One region of the Nocardia sp. NPDC056564 genome, then DNA from elsewhere that is predicted to be linked to it. Evidence: riboswitches for the same ligand, from Rfam matches in the RefSeq annotation. Region 1 holds a riboswitch; the other holds the start of a gene.

Region 1 (11,868 bases):
CCGGGCAGTCGAGCCGGGCGCAGAACGCGGCGAGTCCGAACGGCAAGATTCTGCGCCTGGATCCCGACGGCAAACCGGCGCCAGGCAATCCGACGCCGAATTCGCCGGTCTACAGCCTCGGCCACCGCAACGTGCAGGGCTTGGCCTGGGACGCGAGCGGCAGGCTCTACGCGACCGAGTTCGGCCAGGACACCTACGACGAGATCAACCTGATCCAGCCGAAACGCAACTACGGCTGGCCGGTCGTCGAAGGCAAGGGCGACACCCAGGGCGGCCGCTACACGAACCCGCTGATCACCTGGGCGACCAGCGAGGCATCGCCGTCCGGCCTGGCCATCACCGCGAACACGTTGTACGTCGCGGCATTACGCGGCGAGCGGCTCTGGACGATCCCGCAGTCGGCCGACGGCACGCTGGGCCAGCCCGTGGCGCAGCTGCGCGACCGTTACGGCAGGCTGCGCACCCCGCAGGTCGCGCCGGACGGCTCGCTGTGGCTCACCACCTCCAACACCGACGGCCGCGGCGACGTCCGCACCGGCGACGACCGGATCATCCGCTTCCCGGCCCGCTGAGCTCAGCACTCGACGACGGCCACCGCCAGCCCGCCGCGCGAGGTCTCCTTGTACTTGTCCAGCATGTCGGCGCCGGTCGCACGCATGGTCTGAATGACCTGATCCAGCGACACGTGGTGCCTGCCGTCACCGCGAATGGCCATGCGGGCGGCGGTGATCGCCTTCACGGCGGCGATGCCGTTGCGTTCGATGCACGGGATCTGCACGAGTCCGCCGATCGGGTCGCAGGTGAGGCCGAGATTGTGTTCCATGCCGATCTCGGCGGCGTTCTCGATCTGCGCGGGCGTGCCGCCGAGCACGGCGGCGAGGCCGGCCGCGGCCATGGCGCAGGCCGAACCGACCTCGCCCTGGCAACCGACCTCGGCGCCGGAGATCGACGCGTTCTCCTTCATCAGCTGCCCGATCGCGCCGGCGGTGAGCAGGAATTCGACCACGCTGTCTTCGCCTGCGCCGCCGACGAATCGCTGAATGTAGTGCAGCACAGCGGGAATGATGCCGGCGGCGCCGTTGGTCGGCGCGGTGACGACCCGGCCGCCCGCGGCGTTCTCCTCGTTGACCGCCATCGCGTACAGCGTGACCCACTCCATCGCGCGCAGCGGATCGTTGTCCTCGGCCTCGGCGCCGAGCCGCTCGAACAGGCTCGCCGCGCGCCGCCGCACCCGAAGGGAACCGGGCAGCACTCCCCCGGTCGACATCCCTCGGTCGACGCACCCGCGCATCACCTGCCAGATGCCGAGCAGGTCCGCGCGCACCTGATCGGCACTGCGCCAGGACATCTCGTTGGCCAGCACGATCTCGCTGATCGACTTGCCGGTGGCCGCGGTGATCGAGAGCAGTTCGTCCGCCGAGCCGAACGGGTGCGCCACGGCGACCGGAGCTTCGACGGTGCGGCCCTCGATCTCGTCCTCGTCGAGCACGAAACCGCCGCCCACCGAGAAATACTGGCGCTCGAGCAGCACCTGCCCGGCGTCGTCGGACGCGCCGAACAGCATCCCGTTGGTGTGAAAGGCCAAGCGCGTCAACCCGAGCAGTTCGACGTCGCGGTCGACGGCGAACGCGATCGGTTGCACGCCGCCGAGATACAACCGGCCGCTGGCGCGCGCCGTGGCGACGGTGGCGGCCATCGTGTCCGGATCGATGGTCTCCGGCTGTGCGCCGGCCAGTCCGGCCACGATCGCCTCCACACTGCCGTGGCCGCGGCCCGTCGCGCCGAGCGAACCGTAGAGCCGCACCCGCAGCGCGGCCGTCCGGTGCAGCACGTCGGCGTCCTTCAGCCGCTCGACGAACGCCGCCGCGGCGCGCATCGGTCCCACGGTATGCGAACTCGACGGCCCGATGCCGACCCGGAACAGGTCGAATACGCTGATCGTCACGCCGGGTTCCGCAACCCGAGGTACAGCGGGAACCGCTGCGCGAGCGCGTCCACCCGCGCGGTCAGCGCCGCCGTGGGCGCACCGCCGCTCAGCGCGGTCGCGATGATGTCGGCGACCTCGGTGAACGCCGCGGCGTCGAAGCCGCGGGCGGCCAGCGCAGGCGTGCCGATCCGCAGCCCGGAACTGATCATCGGCGGGCGCGGATCGAACGGAATCGCGTTGCGGTTCACCGTGATTCCGATGGTGTGCAGCAGATCCTCGGCCTGCTTGCCGTCGAGCTCCGCCGCGCGCAGGTCGACCAGGACCAGGTGCACGTCGGTGCCGCCGCTGACCACGCCGATGCCCGCCGCCCGGCAGTCCTCGGCCAGCAGCCGATCGGAGAGGATCCGCGCGCCCGCGAGGGTCCGCTCCTGCCGATCGCGGAAGGCGGGCTCGGCCGCCATCTTGAACGCGACCGCCTTCGCGGCGATCACGTGCTCGAGCGGACCGCCCTGCTGACCGGGGAACACCGCCGAATCCAGCTTCTTGCCCAGATCCGCTGTGGCGAGGATGAATCCACCCCGCGGTCCGCCCAGTGTCTTGTGCGTGGTCGAGGTGACGACGTGCGCGTGCGGCACCGGTGACGGATGCAGCCCGGCCGCGACCAGGCCGGCGAAGTGCGCCATGTCGACCATCAGGTACGCGCCGACCTCGTCGGCGATGCGCCGGAATTCGGCGAAGTCGAGCTGACGCGGGTAGGCCGACCAGCCGGCCACGATCAGCTTCGGTTGATGCTCGTGCGCGAGCCGCGCCACCTCGGCCATATCGATGAGCTGGTCCTCGGCCCGAACATGGTATGCCGCAACGTTGTACAGCCGGCCGGAGAAGTTGATCTTCATGCCGTGGGTGAGGTGGCCGCCGTGGTCGAGCGCCAGGCCGAGGATGCCGTCGCCGGGCCGCAGCAGCGCGTGCATGACCGCCGCGTTCGCCTGCGCGCCCGAATGCGGCTGCACGTTCACGTATTCGGCGCCGAACAGCGAACGCAGCCGCTCGATGGCCAGAGTTTCGATCTCGTCGACGTATTCGCAACCGCCGTAGTAGCGGCGACCCGGATAGCCCTCGGCGTACTTGTTGGTGAGCACCGTGCCCTGCGCCTGCATCACGGCGAGCGGGGCGTAGTTCTCCGAGGCGATCATTTCCAGCCCGCGTTGCTGGCGGCCGGTCTCCTGGTCGACCAGTGCGGCGACGACCGGGTCGAACTCGCGCAGCGAGACATCGAGTTCGGTGCGCAGGGCGGAGGCAGGATCAGCCATGGGGAGCCTTTCGCGGATGCGTGGGGGTGGCTCCTCCCGCTCTGTCCTATGGCCTGAGAGATTCACGCGTTGCGCGTTTGCCCCGTCGGCGAGTGCGTGGTGCACTACTTTTCAGAGTTGCCTTGTGCGTAGCGGTACTGGGCCTGAGAGATTCCCGGGAGGTGTTGCTCCTTCGGCTCTCCATCGAACGGATGGAGATCTCCCGCTGCGTGTGCGGCGATATTCAGTTGAGGAAAACCGACTTATGTTGCATATAGCGCAACAGGCGCGCGATATGCAACATAGTATTGTCGTCGCCCGCGCGGATTGTCAATGGCGAACCGCACCCGCCCGCTCAGCCGAAGTAGCCGAGCCGGTGACTGATGTCCGCGGCGCTCGCGATGGCCAGCGCGGCCGTCGGCGCGAACCGGTCCGGACCGAGCCGGTAGGCCGGACCCGAAACGCTCAGCGCGGCAACGATAACCCCGTTGCTGTCGAAGACGGGGGCGGCGACCGCGTTCAGCCCGATCTCCAGTTCCTCACGCACACTTGCCCATCCGTTCTCCCGCACCGCCACCAACTGGGCGGCGAGGTCGGCGACCCTGGTCAGGGTGTTGCCGGTGAAGGACTCCAGCTTCGGGCCGACCTGCTTGCGCAGCGCCGCCGGGTCGAGGCCGGACAGCAGTACCTTCCCGCTCGACGTGGCGTGCGCCGGGCAGCTCTGCCCGACCCAGGAGCGCAGCGCGATCGACCCGGTGCCGGCCGCCTCCACGATGTTGATGATCCGATTGCCGTCCAGCACAGCGATATTCGTGGTCTCGCCGGTCCGCGCGGCCAGCTCGTTGCACGCGCCTTGGCTCTGCCCGACCAAATCGACCTGCGCACTGGTGGATCCGGCCAGCCGGACGATGGAGAAGCCGAGCCGGTACTTGCCGCGATCGGAGAGCTGCTCGACGTAACCGCGCGATTCCAGCACGGCGATCAGCCGGGATACGGTAGATTTGTGCACACCGAGTTCGGCGGCAATCTCCGTGACACCCGCCTGACCGAGCTTGGCGATGATCTCCAGTACGAGCAGTGCGCGGTCGACCGACTGCACCGCAGCGGCCCGGCCCTGGTCCTCACCATCCTGTTTCGCCATGACGCCGTCATTCTAAGCCGACGGCATCGCGATCCCGCGGACGCGTCGCTGGACGGCCGCGATCTCGCGCAGCGCGTCGTTCAGCAAACTCCGGTTCAAGGGCGACAATTCCGCCATCACCACCACGTCGCCCGGCCGGTGCCCGGCCGACAGCTGCTCGACCTGATGCACCATCCGCATGCGCTGCAACATGACGAACACCTCGGTGAGCACGGCGGCATCGCGATCGGCGATCACCCCGGCCGTCGCCGCCGCGGCCAGTCGCACCGGCGTCGCCGCGGCCGTCACGCCGGCCGCCAGCCCGCCCCAGCGGGCCAGGTTGACGATCGGGACCAGCGCGTGACTCTTCAGGTCGAAGGTGCCGCCGCGCCGGGACAGGACGTCCCGCAGCGAGCGCGCCCGGACCCGTCCGGACAGCGCGTCGAGCAGCTGCAGGCGCAACGCGTTCGGATAGTCGGCGCGCATCCGGGCGAACGCCGCGGGCACCGCGTGCAGGCTCGGATCACCCCACACCACGCGCCCGTCGATCAGCAGCGACGACATGACCAACCCGCGATCGACGAGCGGATCGTTCAACCAGCGCGTCGCCGCCTTCGTCCACTCCGACCGGGAGCGCGCGAATTTCGGTTTCGCGGCGATCGCCCCGTTGCTGTCCGCGGGTAGCCCGCAGGCATCGAGAATGGCGTGCGTGCGCTCCGCGATCGCGCGCAATTGCCCGCTGGCCGTGGACAATTCATCGGCCCAGGACAGCGCGCTGTCCACATCCGAGGACGGCATCGCCTCGCGCCGGGCGATGCTGCCGAGGGTCAGCCAGGCGAACCCGCCGTTCGGTGCGTCCCCGGCCTCGGCGATCGCGAGCTCGAGCGCCTTGCGCACCACCGAGTCGATGACCACGGAGAGGATGCCGCTCGTCGCGGACGCTTTGGTGCCGTTGCGGAACAGATCGACCGTGGTGCCGGGGATCTCGCGGGCCGCCTGCCGCAGCTGCGCCGCATCGGCGGCCGCGCCGATCGCGCGACGCAGGGCGAAGCTCTGCCGCGCGGAGGCCGCGAGCAGGTCCGAGTCTTCGAGCACCCCGAGTACCTCGCCCCGCCGGCCGACCACCGGCAGGTGCCGCAGCCCGCTCTCCAGCATCTCCATCAGCACGGTCTCGGCGGACAGATCGGCGCTCACCCGCCGGGCCGGCGCGCTCATCACCCGCGCGATCGGCAGGTCGACCGGCAGCCCCGCCGCCACCACCTCGACCCGCAGATCCTGATCGGTGAAGATGCCGAAGTCCCCGTCCGGCAACCGGATCAGCACCGCGGAGACGTGCTGCTCGGTCATCCGGATCACCGCGTCCCGCACGCTGGTCTCCGGTGTCACGAAAACGGGCTCCGCCGAGACCAGTTCGCTCGCCGGGCGGGTGCCGAGCACCTGCGCCATCGGGGTTCGATTGCCGGACACCGTCTTCCACGCCGACGACGCCAGAAAGGCCAGCCCGTCCGGCTGCGCGAACTGCGCGCGAACGTGCTCGCCGGGCAGCCGGATCAACAGGCTGGTCTCGGTGGCCAGCGCGACGAATTCGGCGCTGCCGCCGGTCAGCAGCGGCACGTAGCCGAAGATCCCGCCCGCCTCGACGGTGTCGATCGTGCGGCTGTCGTCCGACAGCGACGAGGCGGCGGAGTCGGGCCCGTTGCGCCGCAGGATGACCCGGCCGGTCCACACCATCCAGATATCGTCGGGCACCTGCGCCGAGTAGTCGCTGATCACCGCGCCCGCCGCGAACTCGTGCAGGGACGAGGCCGCGGCGAGCCGGTCGAGCTCGGCGGCGGTCATCGACTGGAACGGCGCGTGCCCGCCGAGGAACGCGGCTAGTTCGCCCTCCGCAGACATGTCCGGCTCACGTGGTCCGGACGAGATCCGCGCACTTCTCCGCCATGGCCATGACAGTAATGTTCGGGTTCACCGCGGGCAATTTCGGCATCGCGGAGGCGTCGACCACCCGCAGCCGCGACACCCCCTTGACCCGCAGCTCCGGATCGAGCACCGCCAGCGGATCGTCGACCGCGCCCATCCTGGCCGTGGCGGCCGGGTGGTACACCGTGTTGTGGGTGGCGCGGATGTAGCTCAGCAGTTCGTCGTCGGAGGTGGCGTCCGGGCCGGGCGCGAGTTCGGCGGCGATCCACGCGCGCAGCGGGGACTGCTCGGCGATCTTGCGGGCCAGCCGGACCCCGGCCAGCATCACCCGTTCGTCGTGGCCGTCCGGATCGGTGAAGTAGCGGGGGTCGACCTTCGGCCGGTCGCGGAAGTCCCGGCTGCGCAACCGGATCGTGCCGCGCGAACGGCCCTGGGTGACGTTGGGGGTCAGGCAGAAGCCGTTGTCGGTGGTCGGGTAACCGCGGCGCAGCGTGTTCATGTCGAACGGCACGCTGCCGTAGTGCATCATCACGTCCGGCACCCGCAGCGACTCGTCGGTGGTGGCGAAGATGCCGATCTCCCACCACTGCGTCGAGGTCGCGACCATCGGCCGCGCGGCGTCCCAGAACACCAGGCCTTCGACATGGTCGTCCAGGTTCGCGCCCACACCGGGCGAGTCGACCAGCACCGGGACGCCGATCTCGCGCAGGTGCTCGGCGGGCCCGATTCCGGACAGCATCAACAGCTTCGGCGTATCGATGGCGCCGGCCGTGACGATCACCTCGCGGCGCGCGGAGACCGTGTCGTAGCCGACGCCGTCCGGGCGCAGATACCGCACGCCGGTCGCGGCGCGCGCGTCGTCGAACAGGATCTCGCTGACCCAGCAGCCGGTGCGCACCTCCAGATTCGGGCGCGAATCCAGCACGGGGTGCAGGTATGCGTGCGATGTCGACATGCGCGTGCCGTCTTCGGCGGCGTTGATCTGGAACCAGCCCGCCCCGTTGCGCACGGTCGCGCCCCGGTTGAACTGCACCGTCGGCAGCCCGACCGCCGCGGCCGCGGCGAGCACCGCGACGCCGCACGGGTCCTCCGGCGGCACGTCGCGCAATCGGACCGGGCCGCTGCGACTGTGCTGGTCGCCGGGTGCGTCGTTGTTCTCCAGCCGGGTCACGTAGGGCAGCACGTCGGCCGCGCCCCAGCCTTTCGCACCCAGTGCGGCCCACTCGTCGAGGTTCTCGGCGGGCGGCCAGAACGCGATACACGAGTTGTGCGAGGAACAGCCGCCGAGAACCTTCGCGCGAGCGTGGCGCAGAAAGCTGTTCCCGCGCTCCTGCGGCTCGACCGGATAGTCCCAGTCGTAGCCGGAATCGAGCAGATGCATCCACTGCGTGAGTTCGAGGATGGCGCGATCGCCGACGTCGGACGGTCCCGCCTCCAGCAGGCACACCGACACGTCCGGGTCCTCGCTGAGCCGGGCGGCGAGCACGCACCCGGCGGTCCCGCCACCCGCGATCACGTAGTCGAACACGGCATCAGACATTGCGTACCTCCGCTGCATGTGCGGCCAGGGTGCCGATTCGCTTGCGGCCCTTCAGGATGTACCAGAGCAGACCGGCGCCGAGGATCGCGCCGATGTAGACGAACGCACCCCAGGTGTTGTACCAGGGCGTGCCATAGACGGACGCGCGCGGCCAGGCCAGGTTCAGGGCCATCCCGATGCCCCACACCACGGCGACGATATTGACGATCATCCCCCAGCGCCCCATGGTGAAATACCCGCCCGCCGCAAGCTCTTTCGGCGGCCACTGCCCGCGCAGCCGCTGCTTGAGCATCGGCCCGGTCACCATCAGGTACGCCAGGTAGATCATGATGATCGCGATCGAGGTGAGCACGGTGAAGATCTTCGGCTGGCCGATGTTGACCACCAGGATGAGCGCGGCGAGCACGCCGATCAGGATGGCCGGGATGACCGGCGTCTGGGTCTTCGGATGCACCCGGGCCAGCTTCTCGCCGAACGGCAAGGCGTTGTCCCTGGCCATGGCGAAGGTGAGCCGGATGGCGGCGGTGTGCACGGCGAGCGAGCACACGGTCACCGCGACCACGATGCAGCACAGGAAGATCGTGCCGAGCGGACCCCACATCACCTGCTCGACAATGTATTGCAGGCCGCCGCTGGAGCTGCCGATCTGCGGGTCGTCGAGATCGGGAGCCGCCATGACCGCGAAGGCGAGGATCGCCCCGCCGATGACGAAGGACGCGAGCACGGCGCGCAGGATGGCCTTGGGCGCGGTCCGCCGCGGCTCCACGGTCTCCTCACCGAGCGAACTCGCGGTGTCGAAGCCGTACATGACATAGCCCGAGGCCAGCGAGGCGACCAGGAACGCGCCGAGGTAACCGCCGGACTCCCCCGCGCCGTAGCCGTGCGTGGAGAAGAACACCTGCGGGCCACGAGTCGCGTTGGCCGCCAGGATGATCGCGATCAGCACCGCCGCGATGAGCTCGATGAACACGCCGGCGCTGTTGATCATCGCCATCAGCCGGACGCCGAGCGCGTTGATCGTGGTGGTGAAGATGATCATGATCGTGCCGAGCACCACCGCGTTGGTGGCGTAGTCGTGCTCACCGCTGCCGTCCCCGATGAGCTGGAAGCCGCTCCACAACCGGGGCAGGTTCAGCTGGAGCGCGAGCACCACCGCGGACAGCGTCACGATCGACGCGGTCAGCATCAACCAACCCGACGACCACCCGACGATTCTGCTGCCGAGCTGTTTGGACCAGTTGTAGACCGATCCGGCGACCGGATAGCGCGCGGCGAGCTCCATGAAGCACAGTGCGACGGCCAGCTGCCCGACGAAAACGATCGGCCACGACCACAGGTACGCGGGACCCGCGCTGCCGAAACCGAAATAGAACAGCTGAAACGTGCCGGTGAGGATCGAGATATAGCTGACCCCCGCCGCGAAGCTGGCGAACTTCCCGATACTTCGGTCGAGGGATTCCTTGTAGCCGAAATCCTCCATTCCGCTGTCATCGGACACACCGTGTTCCTGAACCACCATTGCTTACCGTGCCTTTCGCGGGCGGCCGTACGGGCTGTCCGGCCGAGATTTGTTGCTTACGATCAGACGCCCTTGAACCACTCCGCCGGCTTCGGTGCCGTGTTGTGCCAAATGTGTTTGATTTCCTGATATTCGGCCAGGCCGGTCGGGCCGAGTTCGCGTCCGTTGCCGGACTTCTTGAATCCGCCCCATTCCGCACCGGCGGTGTAATAGCCGAAGTCGTTGAGCCACACCGTGCCGTGGCGCAGCGCGCGCACCACTCGCTCGCCGCGCGCCGGATCCGCGGTGCGCACGCCGGCGGCGAGGCCGTATTCGGTGTCGTTGCCGAGCCGGATCGCCTCGGCCTCGGTGGTGAATCGCTCGACCGTGAGGATCGGGCCGAACGTCTCCTCCTGCACGATGCGCATCGAGCGATCGCACCGATCGAAGATCGTCGGCAGGTAGTAGCTGCCGTCCCGCAGGGCGGGGTCGGTCGGCCGCGCGCCGCCGGTCACCAGCTTCGCGCCCTCCGAGATGCCCAGCGCGACATAGGCTTCCACCTTGGCTCGGTGCTCGGCGGAGACCAGCGGACCGGTTTCGCTGGCCGGATCGAGGCCGGGGCCGACCCGGATCCGCTCGGCCCGGCTCGCCAGTTCGGCGACGAAGTCCTCGGCGATCGACTCCTCGACGATCAGCCGGGTGCCCGCCGAGCAGACCTGCCCGGAATGCAGGAACACGCCGGTCAGGACGTGGTCGACGGCGCTGTCCCAGTCCGCGTCGGCGAACACGATGTGCGGATTCTTGCCGCCGAGTTCCACCGCCACCTTGGTGACGTGTTCGGCGGCGACCCGGCTGATCGTGCGGCCGGTCGCCAAGCCGCCGGTGAAGGAGATGAAGTCGACGTCGGCGTTGTCGGTCAGCGCCGCGCCGAGCACCGCGCCGCTGCCCTGGACCAGGTTCAACACACCGGCGGGCACCCCCGCCTCCTCGGCGAGCCGCGCGAATTCGATGGTGGTGAGCGGGGTGACCTCGCTCGGCTTGAGCACCATCGTGCAGCCCGCGGCCAGCGCGGGCGCGACCTTCCACGACATCTGGAGCAGCGGATAGTTCCACGGCGCGATGAGCACGCACACGCCGATCGGCTCGCGGACCACCCGGCTGATCACCGCCGGGTCGCCCACATCGATCAGCCGGTCGGCCTGCACGGCGACGGCGTTCGCGTAGTAGCGGAACACCGAGATGACGTCGTCGATGTCGATCTCGCTCTCCACCAATGTCTTTCCGGTGTCCGCCGTCTCCAGCCTGGCCAGCCGATCCTTGTCGCGAGCCAGCAGGTCGGCGATCCGCAGCAGCAGCGCGGACCGCTCGGCAACCGGCGTCGCGGGCCACCTGCCCGCGTCGAAGGTGGTGCGGGCGACCGCGACGGCGTCGCGCGCGTCGGCCGGCGTCGCCTCGTCCACGGTCGCCACCACGGTGCCGGTCGCCGGGTCGATGATCTGCCGCACGCCACCGTCCGACGCGTGCGTCCATCGACCGCCGATGAGCAGATCCGGATCACCATTCATTGCACGTCACCTCACGTCGCCGATCCGACAGGACAACCACTCGTGGAACTCCGCGATGTGATGCTCGGCGGGCACCAGCACCCCGCCCTTACGGTAGGCGCGCGACGACATTGTGGGTTGCGTTCGCGCACATGCCGCGAAATCCTGTTCGTTCACCCGGTGGAACAATTCGACGGAGCGGGACACGTCGCGTCCCGCGGCAACCACATCCTTGGTATACAACCAATCACACTCGACGATAGTTCGGTCCGCCGACATGGGGAACATTCGGTGGAAAATGATGTGGTCCGGGACCAGATTGACGAAAACGGTCGGCCGGACGGTGACGGCGAAGTAGCGGCGGTCCTGTTCCGGGGTAACCCCGGGCAACCGGTCGAAACCCGGCGAACCGTCGACGGTGAACCCCGCGATATCGGCGCCGAATTCCGCGCCGTGGCCGACGAACACCTGCGCGGCGAGCCCCTGCGCGAATTCGGGCAGCACCTCGGTGAGTTCGGGGTGGATGGTCGCGCAGTGGTAGCACTCCATGAAGTTCTCCACGATGAGCTTCCAGTTGGCCGCGACGTCGTAGACCACCCGGCGACCCACCGCCAACGTGTCGATCTCGTAGGCGTCGATGGCGGCCGGGTCGCCGAGGCGCTCGGTGACCGCGCCCATCACGTCGTGCTCGAACGAGGGCGGCTCGTCGGCCAGGCAGACCCAGGCGTAGCCGAGCCACTCGCGCAGGGCGACCGGGATCAGGCCGTAGGCGACGCGATCGATGTCGGCGCCGGTGGCGTCCTTCAGCGCGGCCAGGTTCGGCGCGGCGACCAGTTTGCCGTCCAGGCCGTAGGTCCAGGCGTGGTACGGGCATTGCAGGTTGCGGCGGACCCGGCCCGCGTCCTCGGTGCACAGCATCGCGCCGCGGTGGCGGCAGATGTTCAGGAACGCGCGCAGCGCGCCGTCGCGGCCGCGCACGATCAACACGCTTTCGCGGCCGACCTGGACGCGCTTGAACTGGCCGGGATCG
Region 2 (11,868 bases), on a different contig from region 1:
TTGTGTTCGTGCAGCTGCCCGAAACGGATAAGGACGTCGCCGTGGGGGACAGCATCGCGGAGGTCGAGTCGACCAAGAGCGTGTCCGACATCTACGCGCCGATCGCAGCGAAAGTTGTTGCGGTGAACGAGGTTCTGGTGCAGGAGCCGGAGACGCTGAACACCGATCCGTACAGCGACGGATGGCTGTTCGAACTCGAGGTGGCGGACGCCGCCGGCCTCGACAAGACCCTTGATGAACTGTTGGATGCGGCAGGTTATCAAGGAGTTATCGGGGGCTGAATCAGCCTTCCCGGTTCTACCTGCACGGGCACGCCCTGGCAGGGTACGGTCAATGCCAACAGATGCGCCGACAGTCATTGTCGGGAATCTAGGGACTCGACGGCAGGTCGTGGTGCCACAGGTATCACCTGCTTGCATGGATAATCAGGTTCGAGGAGGAGAGAAACGGTGAGCGAGAACAAAGACCCGGGTTACGGGGAGACCGCGGCCGAGACGACGTCGGTCTTCCGCGCGGATTTCCTGAACGAGGTCGACGCGTCGCGCTCCGGAGAGCCGACCGGCGAACAGCCGGTCCAAGGGGTCGAGGGTCTGCCCGTTGGTGCGGCCCTCCTGGTCGTCAAGCGCGGTCCGAACGCGGGCTCGCGGTTCCTGCTGGATCAGCCGACAACGTCGGCGGGCCGCCACCCCGACAGTGACATCTTTCTCGACGACGTCACCGTCAGCCGTCGGCACGCCGAGTTCCGTCAGGACGACGATTCGTTCCAGGTTGTCGATGTCGGCAGCCTGAACGGCACCTATGTGAATCGGGAGCCGGTGGACTCCTCGGAACTCCAGAACGGCGACGAGGTGCAGATCGGCAAGTTCCGCCTGGTGTTCCTCACCGGACCGCGGGCGCAGAACGACTCGGCGGGTGCAGGGAGCCTATGAGCACGCGGCGCTGGGTTCTTTCACCTCATGAAGGGCTCGGGGTCATGAAGGACTCAACGCCGTGACAGGTGCGGCGCAGTGGGCGCGCGGAGGCATGTCGATCGGCTCCGTGCTCGACCTGCTGCGCCCGGACTTTCCGGACGTCACCATCTCGAAAATCCGCTTCCTGGAAGCGGAGGGCCTCATTCGGCCGGAGCGCACGCCCTCGGGTTACCGCAGATTCTCCGTCGCCGACTGTGAACGGCTCCGGTTCGTGCTGACCGCGCAACGCGATCAGTATCTGCCGTTGAAGGTGATCAAGGAACAACTCGAAGCGATCGACAGCGGTGCGGCGACGCTCGGTGTGCGGGAAGCCCGCGCCCGGGCGCATTCGGGCCATACGGGTGCGTCGGAGTCGGCGGCAACGACCGCCGGCTCCGAGCATCCGGTCGCGCCCGGCGGGAACAGAAACGGCGCCACGGCGCCGAGGAGGCTCGGCGTGGTGCCCAGCGAGATTTCCCCCGACGATCTGCGCTTCGATCACGAAATCCGGCTCACCCGCGCGGATCTGCTCGCCAAGGCCGACATCGACGAGACCTTTCTCAACGATCTGATCCGGGCCAACCTGATCACCCCCGGTGCCGCCGGATTCTTCGACGGCGACGCGGTGACGCTGGCCGAGACCGCCAAGGCGATGGCCGAATTCGGTTTGGAGGCACGGCATTTGCGCGCGTTCAAGCTGGCCGCCGATCGCGAGGCCGCACTGGTGGCGCAGATCGCCGCCCCGATCGCGAAGAGCCGCGACGCCGGTGCGCGGGCGCGCGCCGAGGAGACGGTGCGCGAACTCGCGGCGCTGTCGCTGACGTTGCACGCCTGTCTGGTGAAATCGTCGGTGCGGACGTCGCTGGGCGGCTGAGCATCCCGTTGGTGCGCTGACCCGGAATCCGTGTCATGTTTCGGTCATCCAACACGCCGATTTCGGCTTGCACACCGATCGCTGCACCCGCGTGGGTTCGCCTAGACTCGTTGGTACGGCGAGCTGGGCGGTGGTCGTGCCGGGCGGCCGGCGGATTATGGGAGGCAGTGCGGTGAGTGAGCGAAGCGAACGAATCATGTCACAGCGTGCATCGCGCATGCCGGAGCCGAGCGCTAGCGAGGTGGAGGCATGAGTGAAATGCGCGTGATCGGCATTCGTGTCGAGCAGCCACAGAATCAGCCCGTGCTGTTGCTCCGCGAGGTGTCGGGGGACCGGTATCTACCGATTTGGATCGGGCAGGCCGAGGCAACGGCGATCGTGCTGGAGCAGGAGGGGGTGACCCCGATCCGCCCGCTGACCCACGATCTGATCAAGATCCTGATCACCGAGCTCGGGCACACCCTCAAGGAGGTGCGCATCGTGGATCTCCAGGAGGGCACGTTCTACGCGGATCTGGTCTTCGAGAACGACCTGCACATCTCGGCGCGGCCGTCGGACTCGGTAGCGATCGCCTTGCGGGTGGGTTGCCCGATCTACGCCGAGGAGCCGGTGCTCGAGGAGGCCGGGCTGGTGATGCCGGACGAGCGCGAGGACGAGGTGGAGAAGTTCAAGGAGTTCCTCGAGTCGGTCTCGCCCGACGATTTCAAGGCCACGGATAGCTGAACAGGACCTTTCCGGCAATCCGGCGTTTTCGCGGGCTGACCGGGGGATCGTCCCTTAACCAGAGCTTGAGACTTTAACCGCGCGTCGCGTTTGGCCTGACGATGGTGCTCCCTGGACAATCAGGGGAGTAATCTCGATAGTTGGGCCACGTCCGTTTTGGCCAGGTCGTCAGTATGAGTAGTGGTCGAAGCGGAGCCGGGTCATCGATGAGGCCAGCGGTCGGCGGAGCAAGGGAGTGGTCAGTGGCAGAGGAATCGCAAAATGTGGTGCAGCCAGGCCTGTTCCCGGACGACTCGGTTCCCGACGATCTGGTCGGCTACCGGGTTCCCAGTGCATGCCAGGTAGCGGGGATCACCTACCGGCAGCTCGATTACTGGGCGCGGACCGGATTGGTCGTGCCCTCCATTCGCAGCGCCGCCGGCTCGGGCAGCCAGCGCCTGTACTCGTTCAAGGACATCCTGGTCCTGAAGATCGTGAAGCGGCTGCTCGACGCGGGCATCTCGCTACAGAACATCAGGATCGCGGTCGACCATCTACGCAGCAGGGGAGTGCAGGACCTCGCCGGGATCACCCTGTTCTCCGACGGCACGTCGGTGTACGAGTGCACCTCGGCCGAGGAGGTAGTCGATTTACTGCAGGGCGGGCAAGGCGTGTTCGGCATCGCGATCAGCGGTGCCATGCACGAGCTCACCGGCGCGATCGCCAACTTCCCGGCCGAACGCGCGTCCGCGGTGACCGAACGTCCGGAGGACGAGCTGTCCTACCGGCGTAAGGCCCGCATGAGCCGCAAGACCGGTTAAAGAATAGTCAGCTCACAACACCCCGCCTCCCCGGCGAAACCCAGGGTAGCGGGGTGTTGTGCTGTGTGGCATCTGGTTTTCGGCGGCATCGGCGCGATCGAGCTGAAACATGGTGTTAAGTAGATATGCGCATCTATCCATGTAATCGCCTGGAGGCCCGCGCACCGACGTGACCAGCGCGACACCCGCAGGGAAGGGACCAGTGACACGTTCTGGCGTGTCGTCGGCTTAAACTGGTGTCGCGCCAACGCCGTGCGGGAGAGTCCCGGGTTCGACAGAGTCCGGGCGCCGAAGGAGCAGCACCTCCCCGTCAATCTCTCAGGCATCAGGGACCGTGCGGGCTTGGGCGCCTCTGGAAAGCGGTGGCTTCGGGCCGCCCGCCCATGGGGAAAGGGGCTCGACCTTCATTGCGGTCGCGCGTCCGAATCTCTCAGGCAACACGACAGAGGGGGAGGGCTGGTAACCGTCGACAGGTGTCGACCCGCCCGAACCCTATGGGAGCTGCCGTGACTCGCTCATTCGCCGATCGCCACATCGGACCCGACCGGGGCGAAATCGCCCGGATCCTGGACGTCGTCGGCGTCGGCTCGCTCGACGAGCTGGCCACGAAGGCCTTGCCCGCCACCATCCTCGACGGGTCCGGCCTGGCCGGATTGCCGCCTGCCGCAACCGAACACGAGGTGCTGGCCGAACTCGCCGGGCTCGCCCACGCCAACACCGTGGCCACCTCGATGATCGGGCTCGGTTACTACGACACCCTGACCCCGCCGGTGCTGGTACGCAACCTGCTGGAGAACCCGGCCTGGTACACGGCGTACACGCCCTATCAGCCGGAGATCAGTCAGGGCCGGCTCGAGGCGCTGCTCAACTTCCAGACCATGGTGTCCGAACTGACCGGCATGGACGTGGCGAACGCGTCGATGCTGGACGAGGCCACCGCCGCCGCCGAGGCGATGACGCTGCTGCAGCGGGCGAGCCGGTCCAAGTCGGCGCGGCTGGTCATCGACACCGACCTGTTCCCGCAGACCAAGACCGTGCTGACCACCCGCGCGCGGCCGCTCGGCATCGAGCTGGTCCCGGCGGATCTGTGCGCCGGAGAACTGCCCGACGGTGAATTCTTCGGTGTGCTGGTGCAGGCGCCGGGCGCGTCCGGGCGGGTAGTGGACTGGACGTCGCTGATCGGCGCCGCGCACGAACGCGGCGCGCTGGTCGCGGTGGGCGCGGACCTGCTGGCCATGACGTTGATCGCGTCCCCCGGCGACCAGGGCGCGGATGTCTGCTTCGGCACCACCCAGCGGTTCGGTGTGCCGCTCGGCTTCGGCGGCCCGCACGCGGGTTATCTGGCCGTGCGCACCGCGTATGCCAGGCAGCTGCCGGGCCGGTTGGTCGGCGTGTCGGTGGACGCGGACGGCGACGTGGCCTACCGGCTGGCGTTGCAGACGCGCGAGCAGCACATCCGCCGGGAGAAGGCCACCTCCAACATCTGTACTGCGCAGGTGCTGCTGGCCATCGTCGCGGCCATGTACGCGAGCTATCACGGCGCCGACGGCCTGCGCGACATCGCGCGCCGGGTGCATCGGCACGCCGCCACCATCGCCGCGGGGCTGGACGGTGCGGTCGTGCACGACACGTTCTTCGACACCGTGCTGGCGCACGTGCCCGGCGGCGCGGAAGCCGTTGTGGCGAAGGCGAAGTCGCGCGGGATCAACCTGCGCCTGGTGGACGCCGATCACGTCGGCATCGCCTGCGACGAGGCCACCACCGAGGCGCACGTCGCGGCGGTGCTCGAATCCTTCGGCACCGCACTGTCGGCCGAGCGGCGCGACCCGGCGCCGGTCGTCGCGATCGAGAACCGGACCTCCGAGTTCCTCGACCACCCGGCATTCACCAAGTACCACACCGAAACCGCGATGCTGCGCTACCTGCGCTCGCTGTCCGACAAGGACATCGCGTTGGACCGCAGCATGATTCCGCTCGGCTCGTGCACCATGAAGCTGAACGCGACCGCCGAGATGGAGGCCATCACCTGGCCCGGCTTCGCCCGTGTGCACCCGTACGCGCCGGTCGAGGACGCGCCCGGGCTGTTGCAGGTGATCCACGACCTGGAGCAGTGGCTGTCCGACATCACCGGTTACGACTCGGTCAGCCTGCAGCCGAACGCGGGCAGCCAGGGCGAGTACGCCGGCCTGCTGGCGATCCGCCGCTACCACCTGGATCGTGGTGACACGCACCGGGATACCTGCCTGATCCCGTCCAGCGCGCACGGCACCAACGCGGCCTCGGCGGCGATGGCCGGGCTGCGCGTCGAGGTGGTCAAGTGCCGCGACAACGGCGACGTCGACCTGGACGACCTGCGAGCCAAGATCGCCGATCACGCCGACCGGCTGGCCTGCATCATGATCACCTACCCGTCCACGCACGGCGTGTACGAGCACGAGGTCGCCGAGCTGTGCGCGCTGGTGCACGACGCGGGCGGCCAGGTGTACGTCGACGGCGCGAACCTGAACGCGCTTGTCGGACTTGCCCGTCCGGGCCGGTTCGGCGGCGACGTCAGCCACCTGAACCTGCACAAGACGTTCTGCATCCCGCACGGCGGCGGCGGGCCCGGTGTCGGTCCGGTCGCGGTCCGGTCGCACCTCGCCCCTTACCTGCCCGGCGATCCGCTGGTGACCGACTCGCACGCGGTGTCGGCGGCCAACTACGGCTCGGCCTCGATCCTGCCGATCACCTGGGCCTACATCCGGATGATGGGCGCGGACGGCCTGCGCGACGCGACGCTGACGGCGATCGCCTCGGCGAACTACATCGCCCGCCGGCTCGACGAGTACTTCCCGGTGCTCTACACCGGCGAGCACGGGATGGTCGCGCACGAGTGCATCCTGGATCTGCGCGAGATCACCAAGCGAACCGGCGTCACGGTGGACGATGTGGCGAAGCGGCTGGCGGACTACGGATTCCACGCGCCGACGATGAGCTTCCCGGTCGCCGGCACGCTGATGGTCGAGCCGACCGAGAGCGAAAACCTGGACGAGCTGGACGATTTCATCGAGGCGATGATCGCCATCCGCAAGGAGATCGATCAGGTCGCGGCGGGCGTGTGGCCGGTGACCGACAACCCGCTGCGCGGCGCGCCGCACACCGCGGCCAGCCTGGTCGGCGAGTGGGAGCACCCGTACAGCCGCGAAACCGCCGTCTACCCGCGGGGTCTCAACCACCCGCGGCCCAAGGTGTGGCCGCCCGTCCGCCGCATCGACGGCGCCTACGGCGACCGCAACCTGGTCTGCTCCTGCCCCCCGATCGAGGCCTACGCCGACTGACCGTCGGCCCCGAGGGCGCCCTTCGCCGAGTCAGGCGGAGGGCGCCCGTGTCTTCGAGCCCGCCGCACCACTTCTGATTTCCCGCACCGAAAATCGCATGCGAATCTCGGTGCGGGAAATCAGACGTGGTGCGTCTTTACGGGGTGGTCAGCGACTGGACGACCGCGGAGCCGAAGCTGAGGTCGTCGGAGGTAGTGACCTTCGTGTAGGTGCCGCCGGACTGCTCGGCGATGCTCTTCAGCGTCTGTGTGCCCTGGCCGCCGATGACGATGATGTCCACCCGGACCGGGTGCGACTTGTCGATCGCGGCGGCCAGGTCGGCGGCGAGTTTCGCGCCGGTGACCGTCGAGTCGTCCTCCGGGCCGTCGGTGATGAGCAGCACGGAATTCGTTCGGCCGGGGGTGTATCCGTTGACCGCGCTCTTGTACGCGGCGATCAGCGTGGGGTATGCCTGGTCGGCGCGGACGTCGCCGGCCTTGATCGTGCCGAGTGCGTTGCTGATCTTGGTGCGTTGCTCGTCGGTGAGCGGGGCGGTGGCGGCCTGCACCTTGTAAGGCGTTGTGCCGTCCAGGTTCTTGCCGTAGGTCCAGAGGCCGAGGCCGAAGTCCGGCGGCATCACCGTCAGCGTGGAGCTCAGCGCGCCGATGACATTCGCTAGGCGGGTCATCGAACCGTCGGTGGTCGACATGGACGAGGAGACGTCGACCAGCACGGTGGATTGCACGCCGAGCACCGGATTGGCCAGGGTGGCACGGACTTTGTCGAGGGCGGCCCGCGGCGGTGCGGGGGCGGCGGCGGGTGCGGTGGTGAATCCTGCCGCGCTGAACGCCTGCGCCTGTTCCGGTGCGCGCAGGTAGTCCGCGAACAGCCCGCCGACGAGGTTCTGCGTCTTGTCGACCCACGGTCCGGACATCAGTGCCGCCGGGTGATCGGCGACCGGCGCGGCGCCGGACGGCCGGAAGACCGTAAGTCCCGCTTGGTTTTTCACCTGCTGCTCGGTGGCGGCCACCGCGTGCACGGTGGCCGTTTGCGGGGCGCCGGCGATGATGCCGAACGCCGCGGCGGTGTCGGCCGCCTCCGGCGCCTCGGCGGCGAGACCGGAGATCGCCGCGACGGCCTGGCCCGACTGTGCGGCCTGCTCGGTGAGCGGTTCCGCGCCGGACACCGCGGACCCCACCGCCGTGGCGGCGGCGAGCGAGGCGTCCCCGGGCGGCAGCGCCATGCGCAGACCGCCCCAGCCGGACAGCCCGACATCCTTGAGCGAACCTTGTTGCAGCCGTGGCAGATCCGCCCACGTGGTGTTGGCCTGTTCCAGCGCGCCGCGCAATTCGTCCGGCACCGCGAGCACGATCGGGCTCACCGCGATCGGCGCGGGCGTGCCCTCGATCATGCCCGGGACCCGCATGGACTCGATCGAACGGGTGGAATCGGGGATCCACAGCACCGGCTGCGGGCCGAGGTTCTGATCCCACGGCTTGCCGTCGGTGAACGCGGCGACGATCGCGGCGGACGGCTGCGCCGTCACGACCACCTGCGCGCAGTGATCGCGCACCTTCGGCTTGGTCGCGTTGTACCGGTCCGCGGCGGCTCTGACCGGCACGGCGATGTCCGGATCGGCGGTGACGTAGAGCGTCGACGCGCCGGAGACGCACGCCGCGGCCGCGGCGCTGTCCTCGTCGGCCGCCCGGTCCCGTAACTGGAACCAGCCGACGACCCCGGCGACGAGCAGCACGATGGCCACCACTGCGATAACCGGACCTTTGCTGACGCCCCGGGATCTGGTTCCGCTGCGATGAGTGCCCACGCTGCACAGTGTAGGTTCACCTGCGGTTTGCGGCCGCGTCGAGGTTGCCCTCACCGGCGTGCCGTAAGTCGTGTCCGTCGGCCGCCGTGTCCGGGGCGGACACGGCGGCGCGCGTCACGGGCGGATCAGCTGTCCGCGGTCGAACTCGTGACCGCCCCAGACGCCGGACTGGCCGGTGCGGGCGGCGAAGTCACCGCAGGCCGCGCGGATCGGGCAGCCCGCGCAGATGCCGCGCGCGTAGTCGAAGTCCTGCGACGGGTACGGGAACCACGCCTCGTGCTGCGGATCACCCCGGCAGGCGGCCCGATGCCACTCTCGGGAGTCCGAGAGCGGAAGCAGCTCGGCCAGGGTCAGTTCCACGACCGCGCTGGTCTCGGTGCGGATGGTCATCGCGATCCTCTCCTTTCTCGGATGGGTTCAGGTGGCGGCGAGCTGCTTCCAGATCCGCCGCTGTTGCCTGGCCTGGTGGTTGGGCGCCTTGGGTTGCCACAGCAGCCGCATGCCCGCCTCCTCGGGGGTGCGGTCGGCCTTGGTCGTATTGCACGGGCCGCAACAGGCGACGAGGTTGCTCCAGGTGTTCGGGCCGCCCCGGCTGCGCGGCCGGATGTGGTCGACGGTGCGGGCCCAGGCGGCGCAGTAGCCGCACCGGTGGCTGTCCCGGCGCAGCACGCCCGCCAGGGTGGCGCGGCTCTCGTCGTGCACCCTGGTGGCGTGCTCGAGGTAGACGTAGCGGAGCAGCCGGATGGTCTCCGGCAGCACCAGCTCGACGTGCTGGGACCGGATCAGGAAGTGCGGGGCCCGGTCGGCGATCGACTCCGCGGCGCCGGTCATCAGCAGCACGATGGCCCGGTCGGCGCTGATCTCGTCGAGCGCCTCGTAGGAGGCGTTCAGCACCAGCACTCCGGCGTGTATCCAGTTGTCGGCGGTCAGTGTCGCCGGGTTGGCGGCATAGCGGAATGTCATGGGAATCACCATGTTTCGAGAGAGGTCGAGCGGGGCGAAGGGGCGGTCAGTTACCGGCCGGGAGGCGGCCGTCGTCGTTTGCGCTGCGCAGCTGTCGGTCGAATGCTGGTTTCCTGGTCGACAATCGCTGTGCCGCTTCGGCGTTCGCCCGAATCGGGTCGTACTCGTGCATGGCCACCTCCTCCTTCCGCGTGCTCGTGGATCACCGCTACCTGGTGATCATCATCGAATTCCATGGTGACACAGCGGGCCTACCGCTGTCGGGTCATTTATTTCCGGGCGCGGATCAGGCGTTGTGCAGCTGGGCGGCGCCGAAGGAGACATGGAACCGCTGGCACCAGATGGTGACGCTGGTGAACGCGGTCAGATCGATGTCGGCGGGGAGCACGTAGTTCTGGCTGCCCTTGTTGCCCTTGAGACTGCCGAGGTCGGTGTGCCGGCCGTCGTCGAACACGAACCAGCCGGCCTTGCCCTCGACCACCTCGGCGTCGGTGAGCCACACGTGCAGGTCGGGGCCGTCCGAGGTGTCGAGGTCCTCGAGCCGCAGGACCCGGGTGCCGTCGGGCAGTTGGAGGATCCGCACGGTGCCGGAGGTATCGTGCTCGTGTGCGATGAGGGTGCCGCCGGCCAGGGTGCGTGGCTGCGCGGGCGCGCCCGGCGCGGCGGGTGCGGTGGCCGAGGGTGCGGCCTCGTTGACGGTGGTATTGGTGAACAGGCGCCACGGCTGGGCCAACACCATGCCGACGCCGAGCCCGACGATCAGCAGGACGGCCAGGGTCCACGTGATGGGGGATCGGGCGATCTTGCGTGCGGAAACCATGGTTGTCCTCCGGATGACGCGACAGACGTTGTCTCTCATTGAACACGGGCGAGCGGCGATTTCCAGGTGCTCAGTTGTGACCAATTGCTGACGTCAACCGGGTCGTCGGCGTGCGGTCGCGTGCGATTCGGCAGGGCGACAGCTGAATTCGGCCGTATCGATCCGGCGATGCCGGTCGCCGGTGCGACGACTCCGGGCCTCGACGGCATACCGTCGAGGCCCGGTTTTCCGGCGCTTACAGGTTGCCGACGATGTGTTCGAGGCGCTCCGCCACCAGCTCCCGCGCCTTCTCGCGCAGGGCAGGGCGGTAGCCGCTCGGGTACACCGGATCGCCGGGCGCGTAGTCCTTCAGGACCTCCTTGGCCAGGGTGATCTTGTGCACCTCGGTGGGGCCGTCGGCGATCGCCATCACCTCGGCGTAGTTCATCATGTCGACGAACGGGAGGTCGGTGCTCACGCCGATGGCGCCGTGCAGGTGCAGCGCGCGCTGGGCGATGTCGTGCATGACCTTGGGCATGGCGACCTTGATCGCGGCAATGTCCTTGCGCACCTTCAGGTAATTCTGTTCCTTGTCGATGCGCCACGCGGTGCGCAGGACGAGCAGGCGGAACTGCTCCATCTCGATCCAGCTGTCCGCGATGCGTTCCTGCGTCATCTGCAGGCCGGCGAGCGGGCCCTTGCGCATCGGGCGGGAGACGACCCGTTCGGCCATCATGTCGAAGGCCTTGCGCACCAGCGCGACGGTGCGCATCGCATGGTGCACGCGGCCGCCGCCGAGGCGGGTCTGCGCCACGATGAAGCCCTGGCCCTCGGCGCCGAGCAGGTGGTCGGCGGGCACGCGGACGTCGGTGAAGCGCAGGTGTCCCTCGTGCTCGCTGAACCCGTGCACGTGGAAGTTCTTGACGATCTCCAGGCCGGGGGTGTCGGCGGGCACGATGAACATCGACATGCCTTGGTACGCACTGACTTCGGTGTTGGTCACCACCATGACGATGTGGAAGCTGGCGAACTGCGCGTTGGAGTTGAACCACTTCTCGCCGTTGATCACCCAGTGGTCGCCGTCGCGCACCGCGGTGGTCTTGAACGTGGTCGGGTCCGAGCCGCCGGTGGGTTCGGTCATCACGTAACAGGAGCCGATCTCACCGGCCAGCAGCGGCTCCAGGTACTTGGCCTTCTGCTCCGGGGTGCCGTAGTGCGCGAGGATCTCGGCGTTGCCGGAATCCGGTGCCTGGCAACCGAATACCGACGGCGCCCAGAACGACGTGCCGAGCACCTCGTTGAGCAGGGCCAGCTTCATCTGCCCGTAGCCCTGGCCGCCGAGCTCCGGACCGAGGTGGCACGCCCACAGCCCCTGCGCCTTGACCTGCTCCTTGAGCGGGCGCATGAGCGCCATCGCTTCCTTGTCGGTGCGGTCGTACGGGTTCGGGTAGAGCAGATCGAGCGGTTCCACCTCGGTGCGGACGAATTCCGCCGCCCAGTCCAGCTTCTGCTGGAAGTCCGGGTCGGTCTCGAAATCCCAAGCCATGGTCAGCCTTTCGTGTGGTTGTCGGTCGTGGTCACCACGCCGTCGAGGAACGTGGTCGCGAGAATGTCGGCGATCTCGGCGGGGGTGTGCCC

The links. A riboswitch is a leader RNA that binds a small molecule or an ion and turns the genes downstream of it on or off. The one in region 1 is predicted to bind glycine.
Region 2: another riboswitch for glycine. It lies ahead of gcvP (aminomethyl-transferring glycine dehydrogenase); the one in region 1 lies ahead of glyA (serine hydroxymethyltransferase).

Annotation. Positions count from the first base shown of each region.
Region 1 covers NZ_JBHTUR010000006.1:327,183-339,050, reverse strand. The annotation lists gene ACFQ9K_RS18450 (PQQ-dependent sugar dehydrogenase) at 1-572, shown strand, start outside; gene ACFQ9K_RS18445 (L-serine ammonia-lyase) at 575-1,945, opposite strand; gene glyA (serine hydroxymethyltransferase) at 1,942-3,237, opposite strand; glycine riboswitch at 3,269-3,362, opposite strand; gene ACFQ9K_RS18435 (IclR family transcriptional regulator) at 3,572-4,357, opposite strand; gene ACFQ9K_RS18430 (putative nucleotidyltransferase substrate binding domain-containing protein) at 4,370-6,232, opposite strand; gene ACFQ9K_RS18425 (GMC family oxidoreductase) at 6,240-7,796, opposite strand; gene ACFQ9K_RS18420 (APC family permease) at 7,789-9,315, opposite strand; gene ACFQ9K_RS18415 (aldehyde dehydrogenase family protein) at 9,378-10,859, opposite strand; gene ACFQ9K_RS18410 (aromatic ring-hydroxylating dioxygenase subunit alpha) at 10,866-11,868, opposite strand, start outside.
Region 2 covers NZ_JBHTUR010000031.1:10,052-21,919, forward strand. The annotation lists gene gcvH (glycine cleavage system protein GcvH) at 1-281, shown strand, start outside; gene garA (glycogen accumulation regulator GarA) at 450-929, shown strand; gene ACFQ9K_RS42635 (MerR family transcriptional regulator) at 1,024-1,824, shown strand; gene ACFQ9K_RS42640 (bifunctional nuclease family protein) at 2,074-2,547, shown strand; gene ACFQ9K_RS42645 (MerR family transcriptional regulator) at 2,754-3,347, shown strand; glycine riboswitch at 3,593-3,692, shown strand; gene gcvP (aminomethyl-transferring glycine dehydrogenase) at 3,842-6,664, shown strand; gene ACFQ9K_RS42655 (VWA domain-containing protein) at 6,801-8,468, opposite strand; gene ACFQ9K_RS42660 (WhiB family transcriptional regulator) at 8,583-8,858, opposite strand; gene ACFQ9K_RS42665 (HNH endonuclease) at 8,886-9,431, opposite strand; gene ACFQ9K_RS42670 (DM13 domain-containing protein) at 9,718-10,251, opposite strand; gene ACFQ9K_RS42675 (acyl-CoA dehydrogenase family protein) at 10,487-11,776, opposite strand; gene ACFQ9K_RS42680 (TetR/AcrR family transcriptional regulator) at 11,779-11,868, opposite strand, start outside.